DNA from 2 places in the Marinobacter sp. NFXS11 genome. Region 1 is predicted to be linked to the other one. Evidence: predicted binding sites of a transcription regulator. Region 1 holds the regulator's gene; the other holds the start of a gene.
What was found. Region 1 encodes sigma-54, which starts transcription at its own class of promoters, with help from an activator protein. Its sites were predicted from a motif close to ANTGGCATNNANNTTGCTNT; they were not measured.
Positions count from the first base shown of each region.

Region 2: the regulator sigma-54 is predicted to act here: its motif matches at 1,583-1,602, upstream of flhA (flagellar biosynthesis protein FlhA).

Region 1 is NZ_JAGDDV010000001.1:659,042-663,254, reverse strand. Features, by position in the region: gene lptA (lipopolysaccharide transport periplasmic protein LptA) at 1-62, shown strand, start outside; gene lptB (LPS export ABC transporter ATP-binding protein) at 40-765, shown strand; gene J3362_RS03170 (RNA polymerase factor sigma-54) at 923-2,443, shown strand; gene hpf (ribosome hibernation promoting factor) at 2,544-2,852, shown strand; gene ptsN (PTS IIA-like nitrogen regulatory protein PtsN) at 2,940-3,410, shown strand; gene rapZ (RNase adapter RapZ) at 3,439-4,213, shown strand, end outside.
Region 2 is NZ_JAGDDV010000001.1:820,180-824,392, reverse strand. Features, by position in the region: gene flhA (flagellar biosynthesis protein FlhA) at 1-1,500, opposite strand, end outside; gene upp (uracil phosphoribosyltransferase) at 1,719-2,357, shown strand; gene J3362_RS03900 (uracil-xanthine permease family protein) at 2,360-3,616, shown strand; gene J3362_RS03895 (class I SAM-dependent methyltransferase) at 3,597-4,213, shown strand, end outside.

The DNA.
Region 1 (4,213 bases):
CGCGCAGCGCCGACAGACGCACTGACAAACAGGAAACCGATGGCAGTTCTGAGAGCCAGTAACCTGGCAAAGAGTTACAAACAGAAAAAAGTGGTTATCGACGTCTCCCTGGAAATTCGAAGCGGAGAAATTGTCGGACTGCTAGGCCCCAACGGCGCCGGGAAAACCACCTGTTTCTACATGATCGTTGGGCTGGTACCCGCCGATCACGGGCGGATAACCATCGACAGCCGGGATATTACGCCGCTGCCGATGCACGGTCGGGCCCGTCAGGGCATCGGCTATCTGCCACAGGAAGCCTCGGTTTTCCGCAAACTGTCTGTGCGTGACAATATCATGGCGATCCTTGAGACGCGGCAGGGCCTGAGCAAGGCAGACCGGCAGAAAAAGCTCGAGGCGCTGCTGGAGGAGTTCCACATCACCCATATCCGGGACAGCGTTGGTATGGCCCTGTCCGGTGGTGAGCGGCGACGGGTGGAAATTGCCCGGGCCCTGGCCATGGAGCCGGCTTTCATCCTGCTGGATGAGCCCTTCGCCGGCGTTGACCCTATATCCGTCAGCGACATCAAGCACATCATCCGGCACCTGCGGGACAAGGGGATTGGCGTGCTGATCACCGACCATAACGTGCGCGAGACTCTCGATATCTGCGAGAACGCGTACATTGTGTCGGGCGGGCACATTATCGCCTCCGGCAATGCCGATGCGATCCTGGCCAATCAACAGGTCAAGGAAGTTTACCTCGGGGACGAATTCAGGCTTTGACAGTGAATGGCTCATTGTTTTGATGATCTGTAGCAAGTAAACTCGGCAAAGAACTTGCTAGGGTAACGAAAAACCGCGGCAAGTAACCGGCATATAAAGATTTTTTCAAGACCTATGACACAAAGCGCTGATGAGTGACGGATCCTGAACCATGGTTATGAAAGCCTCCTTACAGTTAAAGCTGGGTCAGAGCCTGACCATGACACCCCAGCTGCAACAGGCGATCCGGCTTCTCCAGCTCTCTACCCTCGACCTCCAACAGGAAATCCAGCAGGCACTGGAATCCAACCCCATGCTGGAGACATCCGAGGACGACGATCAGACCGACACGGCTACCGAGAGTGACGAGCGCGAGGCCAACGCAGCTGAGTCTGCCGCGGAGACCACACCGGAACCTTCCAGCGACTGGGACGAATCCGAAAACGGCCCCGACTGGTCGTCTGAAAACGATATTCCGGATAACATCCCGGACGACCTGCCGGTCGACACAGCCTGGGACGACATTTACCAGTCCGCTCCCGCCCCGGCAGCCCGCAATGACGACGAAAACGACCACGATTTCGAGACCCGAAACTCGCCCACCGAGACGCTTCAGGATCACCTGGAATGGCAGCTCAACCTGACTCCGCTGAGTGAGCGGGACCAAGCCATTGCCCACGCGTTGATGGATGCGGTGGATGAACGCGGCTATCTGACGAGCGCTCTGGAAGATATCCATGCCGGGATGCTGGATGAAAACGACGAGGACCCCCTTGAGCTGGACGAAGTAGAAGCGGTTCTTCACCGACTGCAGCATTTTGACCCTCCTGGCGTGTTCGCCCGGGATCTGCAGGAATGCCTGCTGATCCAGCTCAATCAGTTGCCACCGGAGACCCCCTGGCTGGCCCAGGCACGGCTGGTGATTACCCATTACATCAACCTGCTGGGCAACCGTGACTACGCCCAGTTGTTGCGCCGCAGCCGCCTGAAAGAAGATCAGCTCCGGGAAGTCCTGGCGCTGATCACCGGCCTGAATCCGAGGCCGGGCGACGTTATTGACCGCGCCGAACCCGACTACGTCATTCCGGACGTCATCGTTCGCAAGCACAATGGTCGCTGGCGCGTTGAGCTGAATCCGGAAATTGCTCCGCGCATCCGGGTGAATGCCAGCTATGCTTCACTTATAAGGCGTGCGGACAGCAGTGCAGACAACACTTACCTGCGCGATCAGTTGCAGGAGGCCAAGTGGTTTATCAAGAGCCTGCAAAGCCGCAATGAGACCCTGCTGAAAGTGGCGACCCGCATTGTCGAGCACCAGCAGGGATTCCTGGATCACGGCGAAGAAGCGATGAAGCCGCTGATCCTTTCCGACATCGCCCAGGCGGTAGAAATGCATGAGTCGACGATTTCACGCGTTACGACCCAGAAATACATGCATACCCCGCGGGGCATATTCGAACTGAAGTATTTCTTCTCCAGCCATGTCAGCACTGACGAGGGCGGGGAATGCTCTTCCACGGCCATCCGCGCGATGATCAAGAAGCTGATTGCCGCCGAAACACCCAAAAAGCCATTGAGCGACAGTAAAATTGCAGCCATGCTAGGGGAACAGGGTATCAAGGTTGCGCGACGCACCGTTGCCAAGTACCGGGAGGCCATGCACATTCCGCCGTCCAACGAACGCAAGCGGCTGGTCTGAATACTCCAGGACGGGACGCAACAACGTATTCGCCGGCGCACAATGCGCCAGCACCCAGACCGGCTCCCGGGAGCCGGCATGATGACAACAGGAGACGCCTATGCAACTCAATATTTCAGGCCATCACGTAGAACTGACTCCCGCACTGAAGGATTACGTTTCAGAGAAATTCGAGAAGCTCGAGCGTCACTTTGACCACATCAGTAACTGCCAGGTCACCCTGGAAGTGGAAAAGGTGCGCCAGATTGCGGAAGCCACATTGCACGTGGTAGGTGGTGAGATTCACGCAAAGGCAGAAAACGAGGATATGTACGCGGCCATTGATGCCCTTATCGACAAGCTGGACCGTCAGATCCTCAAGCACAAGGAAAAGAATGTAGAACGGATGCACGGAAACGGCTCTCGCTAACGGGCTGTTTTCATGCACTTCATCTAATCGAGCTGCGACATGAGTAACGTGTCGCGGCCTTTTTTTTAACGGAAATGCAGTCGATCCATGAGCGACACATCCCTGACCATAGACAACATTCTTGCTCCGGAGCTCACCCTCTGCAGGGTAGCTGCGTCCAGTAAGAAACGGGCCCTGGAGTTTATTGCCGAGCAGATAAACTATCAGGACAATACGCTCAGCGAGACCCAGCTTTTCAACAACCTGATTTCCCGTGAGCGCCTAGGCAGCACCGGCATTGGCCAGGGAATTGCCATTCCCCACTGCCGCCTGGAAGGACTGGATCACGTGGTGGGTGTGCTGATGACGCTTGAAGAAAGCGTGGAGTTCGATGCTATCGACAATCAGCCAGTCGATCTGATCTTTGCCCTGATTGTTCCAAAAGAGGCAACCAGCGAGCACCTTGAGCTGCTGAGCCAACTGGCCGAGAAGTTCAACGAGCGGTCATTCTGTGATCGCCTCCGGCAATGCGAGGACGCCAGCACGCTGTACCAGCGCATGACCGCCTCAGGCGGCTGATATTCACTGCAGTGGAGGTAAGGTGGTCATGAAGCTGATTATCGTCAGTGGCAGGTCCGGTTCGGGCAAGAGTACGGCACTTCATGTGCTTGAGGACCTCGGGTTCTATTGCATCGACAATCTTCCTATCGGCCTGCTCTTTCCCCTCACCCGGGAAGCGGCCAGCCAGACACAACCAGGCCGGCTGGGCAAGATGGCCGTCAGTATCGATGCGCGGAACCTTTCCGGCGAGCTGGCAAATTTCGAGGAGATATACCGGCGCCTCCAGGAAACCGGAGTTACCGTTGAAATCATCTTCCTGGACGCCGACGAGCAGTCGCTTCTTCAGCGTTTTCACGCCACCCGCAGAAAGCATCCGTTGAGTGACGACAGGACCTCTCTCCGGGAAGCCATTACCAGCGAAAAGAAACTGCTGGAACCCCTCTCCAAGCTTTCCGACCTGTATGTAAATACCACCGGCATGTCCATGTATGAACTGCGGGACATGGTCAAGCAGCGCGTGGTCGGTCGAAAAGATCAGGAACTGGCTCTCCTGTTTCAGTCATTCGGCTTCAAACACGGCGTACCGCTGGATTCCGACTACGTTTTTGATGTTCGCTGTCTTCCTAACCCCTACTGGGATACCAGCCTCCGCAAGTACGTCGGTACCGACCAGCCGGTTATCGAGTTTCTGGAAAAAGAACCGGCGAGCCGGAAGATGATCGAGGACCTGAAATCATTTCTGGATACCTGGCTGCCCTCTTTCGCAGACAGCAACCGCAGCTACATGACGATTTCCATTGGTTGTACCGGCGGCCAGCACC
Region 2 (4,213 bases), 160 kb from region 1:
CTGGGCCTGGTCTTTCTTGTCTGGCTCAATCCAGCTGGCGTCCAGACCGAACGCCGGATCCTTGCCTTCAATGCCTTCTATCTTTCCGAATACCTGACCGGGGTCGATGGCCAGTTCGCGGTCCGGATGGATTTCCGCTTCGGCAATGGTCACGCCCATCAGGGTGATGCGGTAGACATTGGGCATCAGATCGAGGTTGTCTCGAATGTGGACCGAGGGCATCAGGAAGCCGAGATCCTGGGACAGCTTTTTACGAACGCCCTTGATACGACTGAGCAACTGGCCACCCTGTGACTTGTCCACCAGCGGGATCAACCGGTAACCCACTTCCAGACCGACAATATCGACAGTGGACACATCGTCCCAACCCAGCTCCTTGGTCTCTCCGGGGGCCGGTAGCTGACGCCCCTGATCGCCGCCAGCATCACCGCCTGGAGGCAGATCACGACCCGCCGGCCGTGGAGCCGCCCCGCCCGCGCCCCTAACCGGGAATGCGCCATCTTCTTCGACGGTCTGTCTCTGGTGCTTCCAGATATACCAGGCAGCGCCGGCGGCCAGTGCACCCAGACCCAGGAAGGCCACGTGGGGCATTCCGGGAATCAGGCCGAGAATGATCAGGATAGCGGCGGCAATGGACAGCGCCTTGGGCGCACTGAACATTTGCTGGAGGATCTGGCCGCCCATGTCCTGGCTGGAGGTAACCCGCGTTACCATGATTGCAGCAGACGTGGACAGCAGCAGCGAGGGAATCTGTGCCACCAGGCCGTCACCAATGGTCAGCAGCGCATATCGCTCCATGGCCAGCCCGAAATCCAGACCGTGCTGCAGCATACCAATGGCAATACCGCCAATGATGTTGATCGCAAGAATCAGCAGGCCGGCAATGGCGTCGCCCTTCACAAACTTGGACGCACCGTCCATGGAGCCGTAGAAATCCGCTTCCTGGGCGATTTCGGCACGACGATGCTTGGCCTCATCCTGATTGATCAGGCCGGCGTTCAGGTCCGCATCAATCGCCATCTGCTTGCCGGGCATAGCATCCAGCGTGAAACGGGCGCTCACCTCGGAGACCCGGCCGGCACCCTTGGTCACGACCAGGAAGTTGATGATCATCAGGATCGCAAACACCACCAGACCCACGGCGTAATTGCCGCCGATCAGAACGGCGCCGAAGGATTCGATCACTTTACCGGCGGCATCGCCGCCTTCGTGGCCGTTCAGCAGAACAATCCGGGTAGACGCCACGTTCAGGGCGAGACGCAGAAGTGTGGCTACCAGCAGGACTGTCGGGAAGGACGCAAACTCCATCGGCCGCAGGGCGTAGACACACACCAGCAGAATGACAATGGACAGGGTGATGTTGAAAGTAAAGAACACGTCCAGGAGGAACGCCGGCATGGGCAGAATCATCATGCCCAGCAAGCCCATCAGCATGATGGGTATGCCCAGGTTGCCCCGCGTCAGGGTTTTGACGTTATTGAGGACTAAAGCTCTGTCCATGCCGGATACTTCTCCGATTGGCCGTGCCTGCAGGCGTTTTGAAGGTCGAAAATCTGACACCGGAGCGTCGTTTGGAAGGGTTATCGCAAGATCCGTACCACCCCTTAGGGGATTTCCGTTAAGCAGCCATTTGCAGCCTGACTCGCCTTGCCAGATGCGGTATCCTTGCGCCATTTGATCGCGACGCCAAAACTCCAATCAGACACACAGGTGACCCCATGCCAATCCACGAGGTAAAACACCCTCTGATCCGCCACAAGCTCGGCATCATGCGCCGTGCGGACATCAGCACCAAGAATTTCCGGGAGCTGGCACAGGAAGTCGGTGCACTCCTGACCTACGAGGCCACCAAAGACTTTAATCTGCAGGAAAAGACCATCGAAGGCTGGGCAGGGCCGGTTAACGTGGAACAGATTCACGGCAAGAAAGTCACCATCGTGCCGATCCTGCGGGCCGGCCTTGGCATGCTTGACGGTGTCCTCAGCCTGATTCCGGTGGCCCGGGTCAGTGTTGTCGGCCAGATCCGCAATGAGGAAACTCTCGAGGCCAGCACCTACCTTGAAAAGCTGGTGGGCGAACTGGACCAGCGCATGGCCATGATTGTCGATCCGATGCTCGCCACCGGCGGCTCAATGATCTCCACCATTGACCTGCTCAAGAAGGCTGGCAGCACCGAGATCCGGGCCCTGGTTCTGGTTGCCGCGCCCGAAGGCGTTGAAAAGGTTCTGGAAAAACATCCGGACGTGTCTATCTACACCGCCTCCGTTGATGAGCGCCTCAACGACAAAGGCTACATCCTTCCGGGTCTCGGCGATGCCGGCGACAAAATCTTCGGCACCAAGCAAAAGGACGTTTAAGAATGCAGGACCATACCAACGACCCGGTCTGGAAACAGGCCATTGCTGGCTCCCAGATGCTGCTGGTGGCGTTCGGCGCGCTGGTTCTGATGCCACTGATTACCGGGCTGGATCCCAACGTGGCCCTGTTTACCGCCGGCCTGGGCACCCTGATCTTTCACGTGGTGACCGGCGGTCAGATCCCGATTTTCCTCGCGTCGTCCTTCGCATTTATTGCCCCCGTGATTGCCTCCAAAGGCAAGTTCGGCATGGAAGAGACACTCGGCGGCCTGATGGCAGCGGGTATTCTCTATATTTTCCTCAGTGGACTGGTGCGGCTGCGGGGCACCGGCTTTGTCCGCCGCCTGCTGCCGCCGGTGGTTATCGGCCCGGTGATCATGACTATCGGTCTCGGCCTGGCGCCGGTTGCCGTTCACATGGCCTCCGGCCGCACCGGTGATGGCGCCAACCAGCTGATTCCCTACGACACGGCGATCTGGATCGCCGTGATCTCGCTGGCCGTAACCATCATCATGTCGGTCTGGTCGAAAGGCATTTTCCGGCTGATTCCGATCATGTTCGGCGTTATCACCGGCTACATCCTATCCGCGTTTGCCGGTATCGTGGATACCACGCCAATCCGGGACGCCGCCTGGTTCGCCGTTCCCAACTTTGTTGCGCCGGAATTCAGCTGGGGCGCCGTGCTGTTCATGATCCCCGTCGCCATCGCGCCGGCCATCGAACACATCGGCGACGTACTGGCCATCGGCAACGTGACCCGAAAGAACTACCTGGAAAAGCCTGGCCTGCACCGCACCCTGCTGGGTGACGGCCTGGCCACCAGCGCCGCCTCCATGCTCGGTGGACCGCCCAACACCACCTACTCGGAAGTCACCGGCGCGGTTATGCTCACCAAGAACTTCAACCCCAAGGTCATGTGGTGGGCTGCCTGCATCGCCATCGTGCTGGCTTTCGTCGGCAAGTTCGGCGCGGCATTGCAGACGATCCCGGTGCCCGTCATGGGCGGCATCCTCTGCCTGCTGTTCGGCTCCATTGCCGTCGTTGGCCTCAACACACTGATCCGCCATCAGGTGGACCTGTCACAGTCTCGCAACCTGGTCATCGTGGGTGTCACCCTGGTGTTCGGTATTGGCGGAATGGTTCTTGGCAACCTGGAAGGCATTGCGCTGTGCGCTGTGGCCGCCATCATCCTGAACCTGGTGCTGCCCGGCAGCCGCGAGGCCTGGGGTAAAGCCGTCTATGAGCAGAAAGCCGACTGACAGCTCCGGCATCAGTTTTACTGCCCTGTATACCGGTGCCGTCTGGCACCGGTACGGGCTTTCAGACGATACCCTGGCCACAGAAAAAGGCCGCTGGCTCTACCGCCTGATGACCCCCTTCGAGGCCGCCAGCAAAGCGGCCATCGGCGGAAACATCCGCACCTTCCTGCTGCAACGACATCTGATTATCGACCACCTGATTGACCAGGCCATCCGCGAAAAGGGCATTACACAAGTGCTGGAAATCGCCTGCGGCATGTCGCCACGGGGAATTCGTTTACGCCAGAAACACCCCCTGCTCCACATGGTCGAAGCCGATCTGCCCGACATGGCGGCTCGCAAAGCACTGCGCCTGATGGCAACGGGCAGACTGGGCGATCACCACCAGGTCACCCCCATCGACATCCTCGCGGACTACGGTGAATATCAACTGGAAAAAGTGATCGACCGGGTATTCGAGAACAACCAGCCGGTGATCATCGTCACCGAGGGCCTGACCAGTTATTTTTCCCTGGAAACCATCACCATTTTCTGGCGCCGACTCGCTGCCGCCATGGCAAAGCGTCCAGGTTCGGTTTACGTGTCCGAAAGCTACTA